DNA from 4 places in the Pseudoalteromonas sp. BSi20439 genome. Region 2 is predicted to be linked to each of the others. Evidence: predicted binding sites of a transcription regulator. Region 2 holds the regulator's gene; each other region holds the start of a gene.
What was found. Region 2 encodes sigma-54, which starts transcription at its own class of promoters, with help from an activator protein. Its sites were predicted from a motif close to GTTGGCACGNNNNTNGNNT; they were not measured.
Positions count from the first base shown of each region.

Region 1: P20439_RS07890 (P-II family nitrogen regulator) is a predicted target of sigma-54. The motif match lies at 2,269-2,287, and genes of this name have one in related genera.
Region 3: pdsR (proteobacterial dedicated sortase system response regulator) is a predicted target of sigma-54. The motif match lies at 4,240-4,258, and genes of this name have one in related genera.
Region 4: P20439_RS13875 (BON domain-containing protein) is a predicted target of sigma-54. The motif match lies at 1,994-2,012, and genes of this name have one in related genera.

Region 1 is NZ_BADW01000087.1:3,593-8,942, forward strand. It holds gene P20439_RS07880 (S10 family peptidase) at 1-1,030, opposite strand, end outside; gene P20439_RS07885 (response regulator) at 1,245-1,961, shown strand; gene P20439_RS07890 (P-II family nitrogen regulator) at 2,335-2,673, shown strand; gene P20439_RS07895 (ammonium transporter) at 2,683-3,912, shown strand; gene mrcB (penicillin-binding protein 1B) at 4,053-5,350, shown strand, end outside.
Region 2 is NZ_BADW01000055.1:40,402-45,751, forward strand. It holds gene P20439_RS05360 (HPr family phosphocarrier protein) at 1-198, opposite strand, end outside; gene rapZ (RNase adapter RapZ) at 216-1,058, opposite strand; gene ptsN (PTS IIA-like nitrogen regulatory protein PtsN) at 1,078-1,530, opposite strand; gene hpf (ribosome hibernation promoting factor) at 1,535-1,822, opposite strand; gene P20439_RS05380 (RNA polymerase factor sigma-54) at 1,849-3,348, opposite strand; gene lptB (LPS export ABC transporter ATP-binding protein) at 3,683-4,408, opposite strand; gene lptA (lipopolysaccharide transport periplasmic protein LptA) at 4,405-4,944, opposite strand; gene lptC (LPS export ABC transporter periplasmic protein LptC) at 4,934-5,350, opposite strand, start outside.
Region 3 is NZ_BADW01000047.1:78,461-83,810, forward strand. It holds gene P20439_RS04365 (multifunctional CCA addition/repair protein) at 1-944, shown strand, start outside; gene P20439_RS18660 (hypothetical protein) at 956-1,096, opposite strand; gene pdsS (proteobacterial dedicated sortase system histidine kinase) at 1,233-3,368, opposite strand; gene pdsR (proteobacterial dedicated sortase system response regulator) at 3,362-4,057, opposite strand; gene pdsO (sortase-associated OmpA-like protein PdsO) at 4,284-5,009, shown strand; gene P20439_RS04385 (marine proteobacterial sortase target protein) at 5,036-5,350, shown strand, end outside.
Region 4 is NZ_BADW01000174.1:62,275-67,624, forward strand. It holds gene yaaA (peroxide stress protein YaaA) at 1-335, shown strand, start outside; gene P20439_RS13870 (mechanosensitive ion channel family protein) at 455-1,375, shown strand; gene P20439_RS13875 (BON domain-containing protein) at 1,600-1,920, opposite strand; gene srmB (ATP-dependent RNA helicase SrmB) at 2,175-3,401, opposite strand; gene P20439_RS13885 (tRNA1(Val) (adenine(37)-N6)-methyltransferase) at 3,478-4,176, shown strand; gene P20439_RS13890 (DUF2147 domain-containing protein) at 4,258-4,716, shown strand; gene fldB (flavodoxin FldB) at 4,764-5,285, opposite strand.

The DNA of each region.
Region 1 (5,350 bases), on a different contig from region 2:
GCCCGCGTTCACGCAATAACTCTTTCCAAAAAAACTGTGTTGGAATATCTAAGTTGTTTTGACTCACAAATGTTTCAGATAAACCTGCATATTCAGCCATTTTTTTAATAATACGACGTTTTTCTTCTGGCGCAATAAAACCGCCTTTTGCAAGCGCTGGAATAAGCTCATTAACAGTAAACTGTTCAACTTCTGGTAATAGCTCGTCTAAGTCTTTTGCTTGTAAATCGGCGTTTAGTGCTTTGTGATACCATGCTGTTGCAGCAAAGTAGGGTAGGCGGTTAGCGGCTTTTACTGGGCCGTCGCGTTTAATGCCAATATCGGTAGGAGAAACGAGTACAACACCGTTAATGTACATCCACTGACTATTTTGCAGCTCATGCGCTAAACCCGATACACGCGTTGTACCATAGCTTTCACCAATTAAAAATTTTGGAGAGCGCCAGCGTTCATTTCGAGATACAAAAGTATTAAGCCATTCTGCTAGGTACTTTATATCGGCATTAACGCCAAAAAATAACTCTTTTTGTTTGTCTTTAGGTAGAAGGTTACCGTCTTTATCTTCTACAACACGTGAATAACCTGTATTTACAGGGTTTACGTAAACGATATCGGCGACATCTAAAACTGAATAAGGGTTATCTTTTACACCGTAAGGTTGAATTGGGTAGCCTTCGTCGTCAATTTTTAAAACACGAGGGCCGGTGTAAGCTAAATGCATCCAAACCGATGCTGAGCCTGGGCCACCATTAAATGAAATAAGTAATGGACGCTTTGTTCTGTCATCTACTTTATCGCGGGTGTAGTAAGTGTATTGAAGGGTTGCGATGGCATCTCCCTTGTTATCCCATACCGGTTGTGTGCCTGTTGCTACCGTATACGAAAATCGTTCGTTATTTATTTTTGCTTTGTGCTGAGTAACTACTTTACTGTCGATATCAATACGGCGTTGATTATCGGCAAATGTTGCACTTGTAAATGTGAGTGCAATTGCGGCAATGGGTAAAAATAGACTTCGACTAAATTTCATAAGTAACCCTTTTTTATTTTATGTACTGCAGTTATAGCGATATTTCACTAAAAAACAAAAGTATTGAGACTAGCTGCCGATAATAATCGTTGAGTCTATGTAATTACCGATTAAGTTTTTTAAGTAATCAGTCGCTAAGCTTTACTTTATATCAAAGTGATTTTTAAAAAACGCACAAGCACCTTAAAGGGTGAACGTAAATGAAAGGGAGTTTATGCAACGGGTTTTAATTGTTGAAGATAATATAAGGGTACAGCAGGTACTCAAACATATTGCTGCGCATTACCTTGATGTGCGCGTTGATTTTGCTCGTTCATTTTCTCAATGTCAAAAGTTACTAAGCCAAACCAGCTATTCGCTTGCGTTGGTTGATTTATCTGTTGGTGGGCAAATCGATACTGATATAACTCGCTTTACACTGTCGCAAGGTATCCCCACGCTGGTGATGACAACGCAAACAGATGAACATACACGTTTAAAAATGCTGGAATTAGGTATTATCGATTACGTCATTAAAGATAATCGCGACTCTTATCTTTATGCGATTAAATTTGTAGCACAGTTATTGCGTAACCAGGGGCGCAAAGCGCTGGTTGTAGATAATTCCTTATTGAGCAGTAGCTTGGTTAAGCAAATGCTCGAAAAACAATTGTTTGACGTCATTACTGTTGATAATAGTGCGCAAGCTCTTCATATACTTGAGCATGATCAGGCTATCAACTTAGTGATCACTGACCATAACTTATCAGGTATGAATGGTTTTGAATTAATTAGAGCTATTCGTAATATTAAAAGCCGTGAGCAATTGGCCATTATTGGTTTAGCTGATGTATATAGTTATGGCGTTGCTGCACGATTTATTAAATCAGGTGCGAATGACTTTTTAACTAAGCCCTTTACTCATGAAGAGTTTCATTTTCGAGTGGTGTAAACTATGGAGTCAATATGGCTAAGTAATGCTAAAAAGCCGGCTTTGTCTCTCGATGCGACAGAGTAACTCTAATCTTAAATTACCTGAACTCTGGTTGAAATAGATTTTATTAGCCAGAGTTCAGATTAGGCACATTATCAATGTTTATTTGGTGGGAGTGTAACGGTTAGTTAAGACGACTATTTACGTATTTATCGACTCGCACCAATCCTGCATTTTGCTTAAAAAAAGCGCACCTAAATGGTGCGTTTTTTGTTTTTTATTATTTTTTAATTTAATAAGGCTTTGTTTTTATTGCCAATTTAAAGGTGGCACAAAGGTTGGATTGTATAGAGCAAATACAATAACAAGCTAGTGTCCTAAGGGGGCCTTTGTGAAAATGATCAGTGCAATAATAAAGCCATTCAAACTAGATGATGTGCGTGAAGCACTCGCTGATTTAGGCATCGAAGGAATGACAGTGGTTGACGTTAAGGGGTTTGGACGTCAAAGAGGTCATACAGAGTTATACCGTGGTGCAGAGTACCAAGTTGACTTTATACCTAAAATTAAACTTGAAATTGCCACTCGTAGTGAAAATTGCCAACGCGTTGTAGAAACCATTACCAAAGTTGCTGGAACGGGCAAAATTGGTGACGGCAAAATTTTTGTTTACGACTTAGATCAAATCGTCCGTATTCGTACTGGCGAACTTGATGATGACGCAATTTAAGGGGGCAACATGGAAAATACAATTATAGAGCTGAAGTTTTCGCTCGATACGTTTTACTTTTTAATCTCTGGCATCTTAGTTATGTGGATGGCAGCCGGTTTTGCAATGTTAGAAGCTGGTTTAGTGCGCTCAAAAAATACCACAGAAATTCTAACTAAAAATATCGCACTTTATTCTATCGCTTGTACTATGTTTTTATTGGTTGGCTACAACATTATGTATGTAGACAACGTTGAAGGCGGAATTATTCCTTCATTTGGTGGCTTAATAGGTAGCGAAGCGGCAGATGCTAATCACTCACTAGAATCTGACTTTTTCTTCCAAGTAGTATTTGTTGCAACAGCTATGTCTATTGTGTCTGGCGCCGTAGCGGAGCGTATGAAGTTATGGGCTTTCTTAGTGTTTACAGTAGTACTAACAGGATTAATTTACCCAATTGAAGGTTACTGGACATGGGGTGGCGGCTTCTTATCTGAATTAGGCTTTGTTGATTTTGCAGGCTCTGCCATTGTCCATGCAACTGGTGCAGCTGCAGCTCTTGCGGGTGTAATTCTACTGGGTGCACGTAAAGGTAAATATGGTAAAAATGGTGAAATTTACCCAATTCCAGGTTCAAACTTACCACTTGCTACATTGGGTACATTTATTTTATGGATGGGTTGGTTTGGCTTTAACGGTGGATCACAGTTATTAATTTCAGATAAAGAAAATGCAACTGCAGTGGGTCAAATACTACTTAATACCAATGCTGCGGCAGCTATGGGTGCAATTTCAGCCTTGTTCTTATGTAAATTATTATGGGGCAAAGCCGATTTAACCATGGTACTTAATGGTGCACTTGCAGGCTTAGTGGTTATTACTGCAGATCCATTATCACCTTCACCATTAATGGCGTGTTTATATGGCCTATTAGGTGGCTCGCTAGTTGTACTGAGCATTGTGGCTCTTGATAAAGTAAAAATTGATGATCCTGTAGGTGCCATCTCTGTGCATGGTGTATGTGGCATACTTGGTGTGGTTTTGGTACCTGTTACTAATGCAGAGGCTAACATTGTGGCGCAGTTAATTGGTTTACTATGTATCATTGGTTTTGTGTTTATCGCTTCATTCATTGTTTGGGCAGTCTTAAAACAAACCATGGGTATTCGTGTTACCGAAGAGGAAGAGCTAAACGGTATGGATCAACATGATTGTGGTATTGATGCTTACCCAGAGTTTGTTTCAGTAAGAAGTAATTAAAAGTAAAAGTATTGTGTGTTCAATCAAAGCCCTACTGAGTTAGGGCTTTTTTGATTTCAGGGAGGGTTAATTTTTCAGGTGTTAGAGTAATGTGATAAGCTCTTCGCGTTAAATCAACCTTTGGAATATATTACACTTAAATGGCTGAAAAAAAGAAAACACCGACCAGTAAATCCCCGACTAAGCGTGCTACTAAGTCATCTAAAACATCAGCGCGAAAAAGTGCTGCAAAAAAAGCCGCAAGTTCGGCTAAACGGCCATTTTTAAAAACTTTGTTTTCTATTTTTTGGAAACTGAGTCTGGCGACTTTCATCGCTGTAGCACTTTACTTTATTTATCTTGATGCAAAAATCACCCGCCAATTTGAAGGCAATAAATGGCAACTTCCAGCCCAAGTGTATGCGCGTTCAATGACGTTTTTTCCTGGGCAGTTTTTATCTGAGCAAGAAGTTTTATGGGAGCTTAAACGTTTAAATTACACGGCAGTTAATCGCTTAAGCCGCACAGGGCAATATATTAAAACAGCTAATAGTATTAAGATTTTTCGTCGTGATTTTGAATTTTATGATGGTTTAGAGAGCGCTCATGTAATTGAACTGCGCTTTTCTGGGGAAAAGGTTGCCAGTATTAAAGATAAATTCGGTCGTCGCTTAAACACTGCCAGATTAGAGCCTGTACAAATAGCCCGTATAGGTAATGACTCAAAACAAGACCGCGAATTTGTGCCATTAGATAAATTTCCAGACATGCTTAAAAATGCTTTGTTAGTGGTCGAAGACCGCGATTTTTATGAGCATCACGGGGTATCGGTATTTTCTATTTTACGCGCTTTGTATACCAATATTCGCGCAGGAAGAACCGTACAAGGGGGCAGCACACTCACGCAACAGCTAGCTAAAAATATTTACCTTACTCGCGAACGTTCGTTAGTACGTAAAATCAATGAAGCTTTTATTGCGCTTATTCTTGATTATCGTTATTCAAAAGATCAGATTCTCGAAGCCTATTTAAACGAAGTCTACCTAGGTCAGTCTTATAACCAAGGAGTGCATGGGATGGGGCTGGCTGCTGAGTTTTACTTTGCAAAACCCGTTGATGAACTTGAGTACGACCAAATTGCTCTGCTGGTGGCCATGGTTAAAGGCCCTTCTTATTATAACCCTAGACGTTATAAAGAACGTGCTATGGAGCGTCGTGACTTAGTGCTGCGTTTAATGGTCGATAACAAACTTATTTCCACTAAAGAGTATCGAGCCTCATTAAAGCGCGCAATTGATATTGCGCCAATGAAAGCCAGCTTACAAAAGTCTTACCCAGGTTACTTGGAGTTGGTTAATCGCGAGTTGAAACAGCTGCTACCTGATCAAGAAGTATTAGATGCAGGGGTGCGCGTATTTACCTACTTCGATTTGCAAAAGCAAACAGCAATGGAAGAGTC
Region 2 (5,350 bases):
ACATACTACCTTCACTTCTTTGCCTTGACTGCTCTCTAGTAACATAAGTGCTAATACACTATCGCCAGCGGCTTGTTTATCGTCTTGAAATAAAGTGATTGAGGCATCAAATTGCACAGAAAGCTGTGCCAGTACTGTTGCCGCTCTGGCATGCAGGCCTAATTTGTTTTTTATTAAAAATGTGTTTTCTAACCGCATTACTATTCTCTTTGATGTTATTCTTGTTCTCTGTGACGAATTTTTACATTAGGATGACTCATTGCAAAACTTTCACCTATAGTTTGCGCTAAGTAAACAGAACGGTGTTGTCCACCAGTACAACCTATGGCTATGGTCAAATAGCTGCGGTTATTTCTTTCTAAATGCGGCAACCATGTTTGTACAAAGGTTTGAATTTGCCATGTAAATTTTTGTACTATGCTGTGGCTGGCTAGGTAGTCTTTTACCGGTTGATCTAGCCCTGTGAGTGGCTTAAGTTCAGGCTCCCAATGCGGGTTTGGTAAAAATCGGGCATCGAATACGTAATCTGCTTCTTTGGGTATACCGTGCTTAAAACCAAATGACTCAAAGGTAATGATCAGTTGTTTGTCTTTTTTACCGAGTATTTTTTCACGGATAGACTCAGCCAGCTGATGCACACTTAAATCAGTGGTATCAATCATATGATCAGCATGATTGATCAAAACATCCAGTAGTTGTTTTTCTTTTTTTATTGCTAAATCAAGCGGTAGAGAATCAATAGAAAGAGGGTGAAGACGCCTAGTTTCCGAAAAGCGTTTAATTAATGTTTGATCGTCACTGTCTAAATAAAACACCGTTGGTTTAGTGAAACCAGGTAAATATTCAATGATTTCATTAAACTGTTGCTGCTCTTTAGGTAAGTTACGCACATCAACACTTACGGCAATTTTGTTGTAGCTGTCGGAAACACTTCGAACAAGAGATGGTAATAAATTTAAAGGAATATTATCTACACAATAATAACCTAAATCCTCAACAACCCGTAACGCAACAGATTTACCAGAACCTGAGCGACCACTTATAATTATTAATTCCATTTATCACCCTTTATTGTTACTACGGTTGACTGACAATGACTTGGTACAGCTCATTGTCGGATTTTGCCGCCCGTAATTGCTTACAAAATTCTTTATCGTTGAGCTTATCTGCAATGGTAGCTAAGGTCTTTAAATGCTGTTGATTGTCACCGTCGGGGACAATTAAGGCAACAAAAATGTCGACCGGTCGGTTATCTATCGCATCAAAATTAATAGCCGTTTCGCTCACCAGTATAAGTGCAAGAGGCTCTTGTGCACCACTCATACGACCATGTGGAATTGCAATTCCTCGGCCTATACCTGTGCTCCCTAGCTTTTCTCTAGCGGTTAACGCGTTGAGAATATCTTGTTGGGTTAAATAGGGCAGTTTATTGTGAGCCAATTCACTGATAAATTCTAAAATTCTTTTTTTACTATTAAAAAGGACCGCAGCTTTACTGCAGTCCTGACAGATAAGTGAGCTTAGTTTCATAGTGTTAGTGTCGAGCAAGTTTCTCTTTGTGTTTAATTACTTGACGATCTAGCTTGTCAATCAGCGAGTCTATAGCGGCATACATATCTTGATGTTCAGTAGAGGCAAAAATTTCAGCGCCACTAACATGAACGGTTGCTTCAGCTTTTTGGTTTAGTTTTTCTACATCGAGAATAACATGCACATTCGTTATGTGATCAGTGTGCCTCTGCAGCTTTGCAAATTTACTATTTACGTAGTCTCTAAGCGAGTCAGTAATATCTACATGGCGACCAGTTAAGTTCAGTTGCATAAACATTTTCCTCTTTGTTGTACGCCTTAAATCAAACTTTTTCGTTGATTCGACGGGGGAATAGCTAGAGATTCGCGATATTTTGCAATAGTTCTCCTTGCTACTTTAATTCCTTGCTCTGCCAATATATCTGCAATTTTACTATCACTCAATGGTTTAGCTGAGTTTTCTGCCGCGATTAATTTTTTAATTAATGCGCGAATTGCTGTTGATGAACATTCGCCACCGTTTTCAGTGCTTACATGGCTTGAAAAGAAATATTTAAGCTCAAAAATACCCCGTGGTGTATGCATGTATTTTTGCGTAGTAACACGCGAAATAGTCGATTCGTGCATTTCTACCATTTCTGCCACATCATTAAGCACCATAGGCTTCATCGCCTCAGGACCATGTTCAAAAAAGGCCTGTTGCTGTTGCACAATACAGTTAGTTACTTTAAGTAGCGTGTCGTTTCTACTTTCTAGACTTTTTATAAACCATTTTGCTTCTTGCAAGTGTGAGCGAATAAACTGGCTATCACCACTTGATTTAACAGTACGTGACATAGCCGCATATTGGCTGTTTACCCTAATTTTAGGCATGCTATCAGGGTTTAGTTCAACCACCCAACGCCCTTTAATTTTTTTAACCGACACATCAGGAATAACATACTCTGACTCTTCTCTGACAATAGTGTCTGCCGGTTTTGGGCTAAGGGTATGAATTAACGTCATGATCTCTTTAAGCTCATCTTCTTTGAGCTTAGTTTTTTTCATTAACGTGCGATAATCACGTGCCGCTAGTAAATCAATATGATCGGTTAAAATCATTTTTGTTTCGTTTAAAAAAGGCGTGTCTTTATCAAATTGATTAAGTTGAATACACAAACACTCTTGTAAACTACGCGCGGCTATTCCTACTGGATCAAATAATTGAATACGCTTTAATACCGCTTCTATTTCATCAAGTTCAACTTCATCTTCGTCGTCGTTTTCTTGATTAAAGCTTTCTAAAATTTCTTCACAGCTAAGGGTTAAAATACCTGAGTCGTCCACGGCTTCTACTATTGCAATCGCAATGGCTTCATCTGTAGGACTAAATGGCGTCAGTTGCAATTGCCACATTAAATATTCATGCAGCGTTTCAGTTGAAGAGCCTTGATAAATTGATTCATCTTCAGGCATCGGTCCCGATGAAGAGGCAGGTGCTGCGCTCATGTATTCATCCCATGTAACGTCCATTGCCATATCATCGCTAATGGTGTCTTTGCTCATGGCTTCGCCGCTGTCTTGCTCATACTCGCTAGGTTTTTCGTCAGCTGAAGCACTTAGCGTTGATTCATCGTTATCGGCTTTTTGTTCGTTTTTACCCGCAGCATCTTCGCTGTAATCTTGTTCTTCAACTTCAAGCAAGGGATTGCTATCGAGCGCTTCTTGAATTTCTTGCTGGAGATCCAATGTACTGAGCTGCAATAAGCGAATTGCTTGTTGCAACTGTGGAGTCATTGTAAGTTGCTGGCCCATGCGCAGCTGTAATGATTGCCTCATTTATCTCTAACAATCCTTTTAAATTACGGTCTGTTGACCTTTACGGATTAAAATTTGTTCAAACTAGGGGCGGTTTAATCGCGGCGCGAGGTTTGTAACCTAGTGGGCTAAGTCAAAACCGAGCAACAAAAAGTAAATCGTCCCTAGGCAGAACCCGAAGGCCAGCGCCTGTTTGGCATTGATGCTGCGTTATCGCCTATTTATGGGGAATACCACATCACATAGGCTCTGCCTTGCCTAAATACCAAACAGACTGCTGCAAATTCAACCTTGAAAGGTCAACAGACCTAAGTATAATTAATCTTAGCAGATGCTTAGTGGAATAACACAAATATTAGAGCTTGAACTGCTCGCCCAAATAAACATCGCGTACTGTTTTATCGTTTAATACGTAATCTGGAGTGCCTGATGCAATTAACTCCCCATGAGAAACTATGTAGGCTTTTTCACAAACATCAAGTGTTTCGCGTACGTTGTGATCTGTGATCAATACGCCAATCCCTCGATTTTTAAGATGCTCTATGATCTTTTTAATATCTAATACAGAGATAGGATCAACCCCTGCAAAGGGTTCGTCTAATAGTATAAATTTAGGATTTGCTGCTAATGCCCGGGCAATTTCAACACGGCGGCGTTCACCGCCTGACAGAGCCATACCTTGGCTGTCACGAATATGCTGAATGCTAAATTCATCAAGTAAATTATTTAAGGTATCTTCACGTTGTTGTTTATTAAGCTCTTTACGTGTTTCTAAAATAGCCATTAAGTTTTGGTAAACCGTCAGCTTTCTAAAAATCGATGATTCTTGTGGTAAGTAACCAATCCCTAGGCGAGCTCGGCTGTGCATTGGTAATAAAGTGATATCTTGATCATCTATTGATATTTTACCTTTATCGCTCGGTACAAGCCCTACAATCATGTAAAAGGTCGTGGTTTTACCTGCGCCATTGGGGCCAAGTAAACCGACAATACTGCCAGCTTCGACTTCTAGGCCAACATTTTTCACCACTTCACGGCCTTTATAGCTTTTTGCTAATAGCTCTGCTTTTAATGTGCTCATGGTTGGCCTTTATCGTCTTCTTTTTTGTTTTCAACAGGCACCAAAATGGTGTGTACACGATCGGTTGAATTTTCATCTTTTTCTGCGCTAATCAACTGCTGCTCTATATCGTAGGTGATACTTTTAGCGGTAATTTTTTGACCTGCTTGAGCGATGCTGGCATCACCGATTAAGGTTAAAAAACGTTGCGATACATCATAGCGAACTTCATTGGCACTGGCGCTCATGATGGTGCCATCAGCTTGTGTTTCTTCAAAGTAAGCAGGGCTACCTGTGGCAATTAAAAGTTGCTTATTCTCGCCTAAGTCATCACGTTTATGTACTTCTAAACGATCGGCGGTAATGCGGCGATTACCATGAATAATTTCAACATTCTTTTCAAAAATGCCCACGTTTTCTTTTAATTGACCTTCCTGTCTGTCAGCACTAATTGAAATTTGATTAGCCACAGGGGCTTCAACGGCCTCCTCTGCATGGCTATGAAATGCAATCAGTAGTGAAGGAACAATTAAAATTTTAAATAGGTTATTGGTCATAATATAGGGTTCGCGTATGGTTAATAAGTTTAATCACTTCGGTTTTTAAATCGGCTTCAAGGCCTTTACCGATGATTTTTAAATTAGGTCCTGTAATAACGACTGGCTGCTGTGACTGCATAGTGAGTAGTTTTATATCTACATTGATGCTATCGGCTGTGATCGTATCGATCATTGCGTTATCGACTAAATTTAGCGCTTTCACATTACCCTCTAACACCAGTTGCCGATCGTCGTAGAGGGTGGCTTCATCAGCGTTAATACGCCATGTTTGCTGTTCGTTATATAACGTAAATATAGGTTTTTCAAAAAAGGTAAAACCGAGTTGTTGATATAACTCCATTTTTACCGCAGTCACTTTATGGCTTACTTTACCTTGATCATTGTAAGCGGTTTGTTTTAGCTC
Region 3 (5,350 bases), on a different contig from region 2:
CCATAAACTCTATGGCACTTGACGAAAACGGCACTATTATTGATCCATTTAATGGTCAAGCTGATTTAAAAAATAAAATACTGCGTCACACCACCCACGCATTTGTAGAAGACCCTGTTCGGGTATTGCGTATTGCTCGCTTTTTAGCGCGTTATGGTAGCGACTGGTCTATTCATCCAAGTACTACTGCATTAATGCATGAGCTTAAAAATAAAGGCGAGCTGGAACATTTAGTGCCTGAGCGAGTTTGGCTTGAAACAGAAAAAGCGCTTGGCGAAAAACACCCCGAGCTTTATTTTCAAGCATTAGATGGGTTAGGTATTTTTCCTGAAATAGAACAGATGAAAAATACCCCGCAGCCGGCAAATCATCATCCCGAGGGCGATGTGTTTGTCCATACTATGCTAGTGCTTAGACGAGCAGCCGATTTAGGCTTCAACCTAGAAACACGTTTTGCTGCTTTAACCCATGACTTTGGTAAAGCGCTAAGCTATAAAAAACGCGGTAATTTACGCGGCCATGAACGTGAAGGGGTTGCTGTAGTTGAGGCCTTTTGTGAACGTTTAAAAGTGCCTAATCGCTTTCGTGATATAGGCGTGCTTACCAGTGATAACCATACCCTTTGTCACACGCTTGAACAGTTAAGACCGCAAACTATTCATAAATTAATCGTCACTAATTTAAATGCGCTAGTGCATCCAGAGCGTTTTATTGCTTTTACTCAAGCCTGCCAGTGTGATGCACAAGGACGAGGCGAAACGCTGGTGGATAAGCCCTATCCACAAGCCGCTAAATTACGTGCTATTCACAACGAACTACAAAAAATGGATAAAAAACAGATAGTGCAAGACGCGCTTAAAAGCGGCAAAAAAGGCCCTGAAATAGGCGAGACAGTAAAACAAGCTGAAATAGATTGCATTAAAGCGTTTTTACAGCTTAACTAATGGGGCGGGGGTTAAGCCCTTGCCTGCATCGCATGCTTTGTAGAAGCTTTTGCTCTTTTTAGAGCGCTTGCTGGTGATTGTTCATTCGCTGTATTTGGGCGATATAAATCAAGAATAAATTCTATTTCTTCACGTTCTAATAATTCGTTCATAGTTTTTCCTCCTAGAGAATAACCGTTACCTTAAGATTGAACGAATGAATTAAAAGTGAATAGTTACATTTGTGCATAACTTAAATTGTAACTGACAGACTTTACGAGCAAGCGATTTATAGCTAAACCGCTTTATTTAATTACTCAAAGGCAAGCTCACAGTAAATACCACCCCATTACCTTGCTCATTATTGTGCGCCGTTACTGTGCCTTTGTGGTAATCACACACCAGTCTTACAATATAAAGCCCTAAACCTAAATGCGGTTGTTGCTGCATTTGTTGGCTGCGCACCGATACCATAGAATCAAAAATATGTTCAGTAAGTCCCTCAGGCAATAAAGTACCTGTATTACTTACCGTTAATGTTGCTTTGCTTTCATTTTGCTTAAGGCTGACTTCAATTGCAGTGTTAGCTTCACTAAATTCCAAGGCATTATTAATTAGCTTATCGAGCAGTTGCGCTATAAATTCAGGGGCACCTTGCATCAACAGTGTGCTTTGGCAAATGTTGAGTGTAAATAACTGGTTAGGATAAGTAAGCTGGTAGCCCTGCATACAGCCACTAATTACTTTTTGTAAATCAAACTGCTCTGGCTCATTACTTTGAATACTTTGCTCAAGGCGGGTAGCCTCGCTCATGGTGGTAATTATTTTTCCTAAGCGCTCAACCCCTTCGCTGGCACGTTCAAGGTATTTTTGACTCAGTTCACTTTGCTGCAAGCTTTGTAAGTTTTCAAGAGATGAACGGACAACCGCAACCGGTGTGCGCAGCTCGTGAGATAAGCGCGACGACATATTTTCTAAATAATCGGTATAGCCACCAAGTCGGCTCACTATATTTGAAAAGCTACGCGACAGATCGCCAATTTCGTCATTGGCATCGCTGTAATTTATATGGCCCGTTACTCGTCCTTGCGCATCAATGGCTTGCTCTGCTGTATCTCGTAGTCGCCTAATACGGCTCGATATACGCGAAGCAAAAAAGAACAAAGTGACTGTGCCAATTAACATGACCGCTAAAATTACATTAAATAGCTTTTCCAGCGATTTATTACGCAGTGTACGCACGCCATTGGTGGTTTCTTCAGCTATAACTGCCCCAATAACTTTATCCTCAATCCAAATAGGATACGCGGCCGATAAAATCACCGCTTTATTGTCGGGGGTGAGTCGCCACGACGATGCGGGTTGGCCTTTGAGTGCTTTGGCTAAATGAGTGCCTTGCATTGAGGCGACATCGTGTAGGGTGTCTATAAACTCATCTTCGGGACGGGTTAAAATTTTATAGTACAAAGGATGCAAATAGGTTTGTTCAAAGCGTTGCCATGCGGTTTTTGGCGCTTGATTTTTTAGCCCATCAGCCCATACGCCATCGGCATTTTGAATACTGCCCGATTGCGCTAAAACACGGTGATGATTATCGACCACCCAAATGCGACTGCCGCTGTGGCCCATGCCTTTTAATATACGGTTTATCTCAGGGGAGGGCACCAGTACCGAGCCTAAATCATTCGGGTTATTTAAGTTCGATGTAGACATAATACTAGGGGGTTGGTTTGGTTGTTTACTATCAACATCGGCAATGGCAAATCCTAGTTTATTGCCAAGCATACTCAAAGGAAAGCGCAGCTCAAGGTTGTAACCTGTTTCAGTTTGTTTAAAGAAACCCTGAATTTTAGTAAAAGGCATTTTACTATTGGCATCAAATGCGTTGACCCAGCCATCTTGGCGCGGAGCAATAATATAAGTATTAAATTGCCCATCAGGGTTTTTTAGGCCAATTTTTATGTAATCGTTATTGGTAATGCTGAGGCTATTTTTAGCACGGTAAATTACAGTGTCATCTGTGACTTTAAATACAGCATATAAGTAATTATCAAACTTACCTACCATGTGGCTAAATGATAAGTTGTTTAGTTGATGGTTATCATTGGCTGTTTGTAAGTAGCGTTTGTCATAAAGCCAAAACAGCGATTGATAAGCGTCCCAGTCGTTGAGTTTGCCATCGAGCTGAATCGGGCTTTTTAAATTATAAGCATAGAGATCGCGACCTTTTACCACTTGATCTAAAAAGTTGGTTTGTTCGTCAAATAAAGCGGGGCGTTCGTGCAGGGCCGTTGCCAGTGCGCGTGTAGTACCTACTAGCGTTTTTTCTTGGCCTTGGCGTAAAAACTTTTCCATTTCCCATACGTACTCGTAGCCTAACCATGGCAACAAAAACAAAAAGCACGAAAGTAAAATAAATTTACTGCGTAGGCCAAATCTCAGCATGTGGGTTGCTCCCACCTGTAACCCATGCCATACACGGTATCAATGCAGTCAAACTGGCTATCGAGTGCTATAAACTTTTTACGAATGCGTTTTACATGAGAGGTAATGGTACTGTCGTCTACATAAATTTTAGCATCGCTCATTAACTCATTACGGCTTTTAACGTGGCCAGGTCGTTGGGCGAGTGAATGCAGCATCCAAAACTCAGTTACGGTTAAATCAACCAACTGTTGCTGCCAAAGCACCTGCATGCGTTGCGTGTCGAGTGTTAGTTGACCGCGAATTATTAATGCGTTGGCATCGGCGGGTTGCTCTAATGCTTCCATGCGGCGAAATAGCGCACCAATACGCGCGGCTAAATGCGCTAAGCTAATATCTTTGGTTAAGTAGTCATCGGCGCCCATGCGCAGGCCGCATACGGTGTCTATTTCGCTGTCGCGAGCGGTTAAAAAAATAATTGGTAAGGTTTTAGAAAGTGAACGCAGTGTTTGGCACAGTAAAAAGCCGCCATCTATTTCATGGCCTAAGCCAATATCAACAATGGCTAAATCGGGGAGTGCTTCTTTAAAAGCTACTTCTGCTTGAGGGCGGTTTTCATAACCACTTACCTGATAGCCTTGAGCGCTTAGCATTTCTATGTAGTTTTCGCGAATGGCAGTTTCATCTTCAACGATAGCTATTTTTTTCATTTTTTAATTACTCATATTGACTTAGGCGCACTATAGCGAAGTTTTTGCGCTAAGTACGGTTAAAAACACAATTGCCATTTTTTTGCCACAATTGCTCAGCAGTTTGCCATTTTTACTCCCCTTTATTGCCACTTCATGGTGTTTTAATACAGCTATTGAAATTACCAATACAACGCAAGTGCCAACCAATAGCTTGCCAACCATTATTAATAGTAAGGAATAGACCATGAAGAAAACATTAATCGCACTCACACTTGTTAGCACTTTTTGTACGCCAGTATTTGCTGCGGATACCCCATCAAAAGAAGCAAAAAAAGAAACAATTGTTGGCCTGAGCACCGGTGCCATTATTGGTGGTGTTGTTGGTGGGCCAATCGGCGCGTTTGTAGGCGCATTTGCTGGTGGTTTGATTGGCGATGCCAAGGTGGCTGAGCAAACCATTGCTGAGCAGCAGCAAGCTTTAACTGTAATGGCAGAGAAAACCAACGACTACCAGCACGTACTTAATCATAACAGTCACCTAGAGGCGCAACTTGAACTACTGGCGCAACAAAATGAGCAATTAACTCAATCGCAGCTTAATAATTTATTGGCGATGACGGTGCAATTTAAAACAGGCTCTAGCGATATTGCTCCACATTTTGCCAAGCAGCTTGATCAATTGGTAGCGTTATTAAAAAGCCAACCGCAACTCGCACTCGATTTAAGTGGCTTTGCCGATCAGCGCGGTGCAGAGCAAGCGAACTTATTACTTTCAAAAGCCAGAGTAAACGCCGTACAAAGTTACTTAATTAAACAGGGAGTAAGCCATACACGTTTGAGCACACAAGCGTTTGGCGAGCAACAAAGCATAGCAAACAGTAACACCCTTGAAGATAACTTTTTTGACAGGCGCGTTACTCTCACTACCCGTGCGCTTAATCAAACGACTGATCAAACAGCAAGCAATTAATCGCAAGGCGTTCGATGGAGTGATTTATGTTGAGTAAACCCACCAAAGTGCTTACCAAGGTAAGCCTTTTTATTTTTATTATTATCGTGCTTTTGGCCAGCTTTAAAAGCCATGCACAGTCGCCAAAACTATCTTTGTTTGATAGCCAAGGAGTGGCGGTTAACCCTGGGGTTATTTTAAAAAGCGATGCAAAAATGACCCTAACAGGGCTAATTAATCATGTTGTAGTAACGCAGCACTACATAAATGAAAATCCTTTTGCAGTAAATGCACGTTATGTATTTCCTTTACCCGATGAAAGCGCCGTGCAAGCAATGACTATGCGTATTGGCGAGCGAGTT
Region 4 (5,350 bases), on a different contig from region 2:
GTGTTATTGCTAATAAACTTAACGACGTATTAGCGGCACAAGATGCACAATACTTAGTAAATCTAGCCTCTAACGAATACTTTAAAGCAGTAGATAAAAAAACGCTTAACGCACACATTATTACACCACACTTTAAAGACTGTAAAAACGGCCAATATAAAGTGATTAGCTTTTACGCTAAAAAAGCGCGCGGCATGATGGCACGCTACATCATTGAAAATCAAGTGACTCAATTAAGCCAACTCAAAGAGTTTACTGTGGCCGGCTATTACTTTAGCTCAGAAGCAACCACTAAAGAACTTGAACCGGTATTTTTGCGCGAAGAGCAAAGCTAAATTTAGCGCTATTTGCAGCTAAACACATACCCAAAAAGCTATGCATTGCATGGCTTTTTTTATACTGGCGCTATTTTTGCAAACCTTAGATTACTAACCCTAACTAAGGTATAAAATAAATGCTCTCAATTCCCTCAATTACAGAAGCCGAAAAACTAATAGAAGAGAAGCTCGGCGGTTGGTTTGATGTTGTTATAAGTCATATCCCTAACTTTATAGTCGCGGTGATTATTGCGATTATATTTTCATTTATTGCCCGCCTTGCAGGCAAAGGAATGAAAAAAGTATTGCGTCGCTCGCTCGATTCTACTCAAATTGCTGACTTAATGGCCTCCATTTTTAAAGTTATTGTACTGAGTGTGGGGGTCTTTATTGCCCTTGATTTTATGGGCTTAAAAAGTACCGTTACGTCACTGCTTGCGGGTGCAGGTATTGTTGGTCTTGCCATTGGTTTTGCTTTTCAAGATATGACCGAAAACCTAATTGCGGGTATTGCTATGGGTATTCGTAAACCGTTCAAAGCGGGTGATGTTATCGAGACCGATAACGTATTTGGTTCAGTGCATTCAATAAACTTGCGCAACACACTAATAGAGAGCTTTTACGGGCAATTGATACTGGTACCTAATAAAATACTATTTAGAAATGTACTGCGTAATTACAGCACCTTAGGGGTAAGACGAATAGAAGTGCCGGTGGGTATTTCTTACGCTGACGACATAGAAAAAGCCGGTGAGGTCATCGTCGACAAAATTAACCAATTTGACTTTGTGATCCGCAAAAATGAAACCGCGGTATACGCAGAAGGCTTTGGTGATAGCAGTATAAACTTACTGGTATGGTTTTGGATTAAATACCCTGGCGAGCCCGATTTTATGACGGTGCGTCACAAAGGGGTTGTGGCTGTTAAGCAAGCGCTCGATGCGGCAGATATAAGTATTCCGTTTCCGATTCGTACCCTTGATTTTGGTATTAAAGGCGGTGAAAAACTCGATGCCATGATCAGCGATAAAATAAGCCACCACTCGGCTAAAAAGTGAAAGCAAGGACAACAATAGATCAAACTAGATTGAGTAAATTGAGTGGGAAATAATTTCCCACTTGCAGCGCGTTTTTACATTGCCTGCTGCGCTGCACTCTTTTATGTAAGCCATTATTTAAATTTATTTTTATGCAGATATTTATTTTGCACAATAAAAAACGCAGCGTGTTTAAGCAACACGCTGCGCTTACTAAAAATTTAATTCACAAAGGTCAACAGACCTTAAATAATAGCGATATTATTTTTAATGCGTTTAACCCCATCCATATTTTCTAAAAACTTTTGTGCAAGAGCACGTTCAAAACCGTTTTTAGCTTCGCCTTTGAGTTCAACGTCACCGTTATTAACGCGTACGTTTAAATTTTCTAATTCTAAATTTGGATTAGTACGTAACTCATGAGTAATAGATTGTTGTAAATTAGGTTGTGTGGCCACACTACTCACTACTGCTAAATGCGTTGCTGCACTGACGTTAAAAGCAGAGGCTAATAAAAATAAACAACAAAACGAAATAAAACCGATAGTAAATTTAATGCGACTCATAACTATATCCTTAGTGTGTTACTAAAAAGCAACGCCGTTACTCGGCGTTTTAATACTCATATACTGTTAGGGGTTACAAGTTTCATTCCAAATTTAACCAATTGAAATTATTGGTTATTTTGTTAAGTGGTTATTCAGCTAAGTAGTTTTTACATATTACTTTGAATTGCTTACTCACTGTTTTAATAAAATTAATATAAGTCATAAAAAAGCCGACAGACGTCGGCTAAATTAAACAAGTTAGAAAACAAAGGTTACTTTTTCTTTTTAACCTTGGCTTTTTTCTTTGCTTTCATTTTTACTGGATCTTTACGCTTTTTAACCGGTGGCTTAGCTTCTTTATGCTTCGGCTCTAATCCTTTAAATACACGGCGTTTAAGCTTCTGCTCTATGTAACGTTCTACTTTGTAAAGAATACCAATGTCGTGCGCTTCAATTAGTGAAATCGCTATGCCTTTTTTACCTGCACGACCTGTACGGCCAATACGGTGTACGTAAACATCTGCAGTGCGCGGCATATCAAAGTTAATTACATGGCTTATGTCCGCTACATCAATACCGCGCGCAGCGACATCGGTCGCGACTAAAATGCGAGTTTTGCCACTGTGGAAATTTTCCATCGCTTTCATGCGTTTATCTTGTGGCATTTCACCACGCAGCCACGCAGCTTTAACGCCGTTATTGGTTAGTTCACCAATAAGGATTTCAAGACGCTCACGGGTTTTTACAAACACAATCGCTTTACTAACATCAGGGCCATTTAAGGTGTTAACTAACAGCTCAAGTTTATGATGGTAATCGTCGGCTAAATGAACCCATTGGTGTATTTTAGCTTTTTCTTTGCGTGATGATTCGGCTTCAAGTAGAGCAGGGTCGTTTAAAATACGCTCTGCAAACAACTCTACGCTGTCACCTTCAAGGGTGGCTGAGAATAAAAAGCACTGACGGCGATTTTTAGCTTCATCACAAATACGCAGCATTTCTTTACGAAAACCCATGTCGAGCATGCGGTCGGCTTCATCAAGAATAAGCATTTCTACGTTTTCTGCGTGGAAGTTTTCAGTTTCCAAATACTCCATTAAACGCCCAGGTGTGGCGATTAAAATGTCGTTATTATTTTCAAAAATTTCTTTGTGTGTACCGTAGTTAATACCGCCGGTAACCACCCCAATTTTTAACTGGGTTTGTTTTGCAAGTAACTCACATTGTTCATGAATTTGATAAGCAAGCTCGCGCGTTGGGGTCATAATTAATACCCGTGCAAAGCCCGGATCACGACGCGGAAAATCCATTAAATATTGAATTGCCGGAATTAAAAATGCCGCCGTTTTACCTGTACCTGTTGGTGCCGACGCTAAAATATCGCGTCCTTGCAACGCCTCAGGAATGGCTTGTTGTTGAATGCTAGTGGGGGTTTCATAGCCCATTTTATTAATAGCATTGAGTAGCTTATCATCAAGATCAAATTCAGAAAATTGCATAGAGTGTCAAAAATAGGGGACAATTGCCGTTAATTATACGCACTTAAACCTGCTTGGTGAATGAAAAGGTGAAAAAATGTCTGGTTTTGCATTTAAACAATTTAAGGTTGAGCACGACCAGTGCGCCATGAAGGTCTCTACCGATGGTATTTTACTGGGCGCATGGGCTGATTTAAGCCACGCAAATACGTTACTTGATATAGGAACAGGTACAGGGTTACTGGCTCTAATGTGTAAGCAACGAGCGCCACATTTAAAGGTGAGCGCGGTTGAAGTTGATGAAGCCGCCTATCAGCAGGCTTTACAAAATTGCCAGCAAAGTCCTTGGCGAGATATTAGTATTTACCATCAGGCTATTCAGCAGTTTGAGGCTGCAGGTTTATTTGATTGTGTTATAGCTAATCCGCCTTATTTTAATCACAGTTTAAAAGGTGATAATGCAGCGCGAAATACCGCTCGCCATACCGATGGTTTAAGTTTTGCAGAACTGCTTGGTGCGTTTAGGCATCTAAGTCATCAACATTCGCGTTTTAATCTTATTTTACCCACCACTGAGGCGCAGTTATTTATAACATTAGCACAGCAGCAAGGGCTGTATTTAAATCGTCACTGCCAAGTACAAGCTATGCCAAATAAGCCCTTTAGCCGCAGTTTGATGACTTTTAGTTATGAGCAGAGTGAGATAAGTACAACTAAGTTATGTATTAGAGCCAATGATAATAGCTATACCACAGAGTATCAGGCGCTATGCCGCGCATTTTATTTAAAAATGTAGCGCGTTCTGGGTGTTTAAACAGTTTTGCATCTGGTTGTTTATTGTTACTATGGCTTAATTAATCGCTAATATAGTAACGCAATGAATTTATTGAATAAAAAAAGAGCTAACTCGCTGTTGATGGGATTTTTGGTCGGCAGTATTTTTGCCTCATTTAAGTTATTAGCTAACCCCACACCGGTTGGGCTTTGGAAAACTATTAACGAAGAGACCAACGAGGCTAAGTCGTACGTGCGCATTACTGAGCAAGATGGCGTGCTGACTGGTAAAATTGAAAAAATACTCAATAAAGCCAAGCAAGATGCACTTTGCACCGAGTGTGATGGTGATAAAAAGAATCAGCCTATGTTGGGGATGACCATTATTGAAGATGTGACCTATGCGGGTGACGGTAGTTGGGAAGACGGTGAAATACTCGACCCAAATAACGGTAAAACCTACAGCGTGCGTTTAACACCGCAGCAAAATGGCGAAAAACTTGAAGTGCGTGGTTATGTGGGCTTTTTTTACCGTAACCAATACTGGTTAAAAGTAGAATAGTTAAGAATTAAAAAGCGCTGCATGGCAGCGCTCTTTGCAATAGTGAGTTATAGGGTTTCAGCGTACTCTGTCATCACTTGTTCTACCCACGTGGCAATACGCTCGTCGCTTAGCTCGTACTGACTGTCTTCGTCTAATGCTAAACCTACAAACTGTTTACCGTCTTCGGTAAGTGCTTTTGATGCTTCAAATTCGTAATTACTGTCGTTCGGCCAAAAGCCTAATTGAGTAATGGCTTGGGCATTTATTTCGTCGTGAAGCATGCCTAATGCGTCTTGAAACCACTGGCCATACCCTTGCTGATCGCCCATGCCAAATAAGGCTATAGTTTTACCATTTAGGTCAACGTCTTTTATGTCGTCCCACTTTGATTCCCAATCTTCTTGAATTTCGCCAAAGTCCCACGTAGAAATACCAAAAATGATAAAGTCATATTGCTCAGCGTTTTTAAGCGGCTCGTCTTTAATATTATGTAAGCTGACGATATCGGCGCCAATAATGTCGCGTATTTTTTCTGCCGCCATTTCGGTATAGCAGGTAGTAGAACCAAAAAATAAACCAATCTGCATCGTATTTATCACTGTGTAATTGCCTGTTATGATAGGCTCAAGTTTACCGTAAGGTATTTTTAATT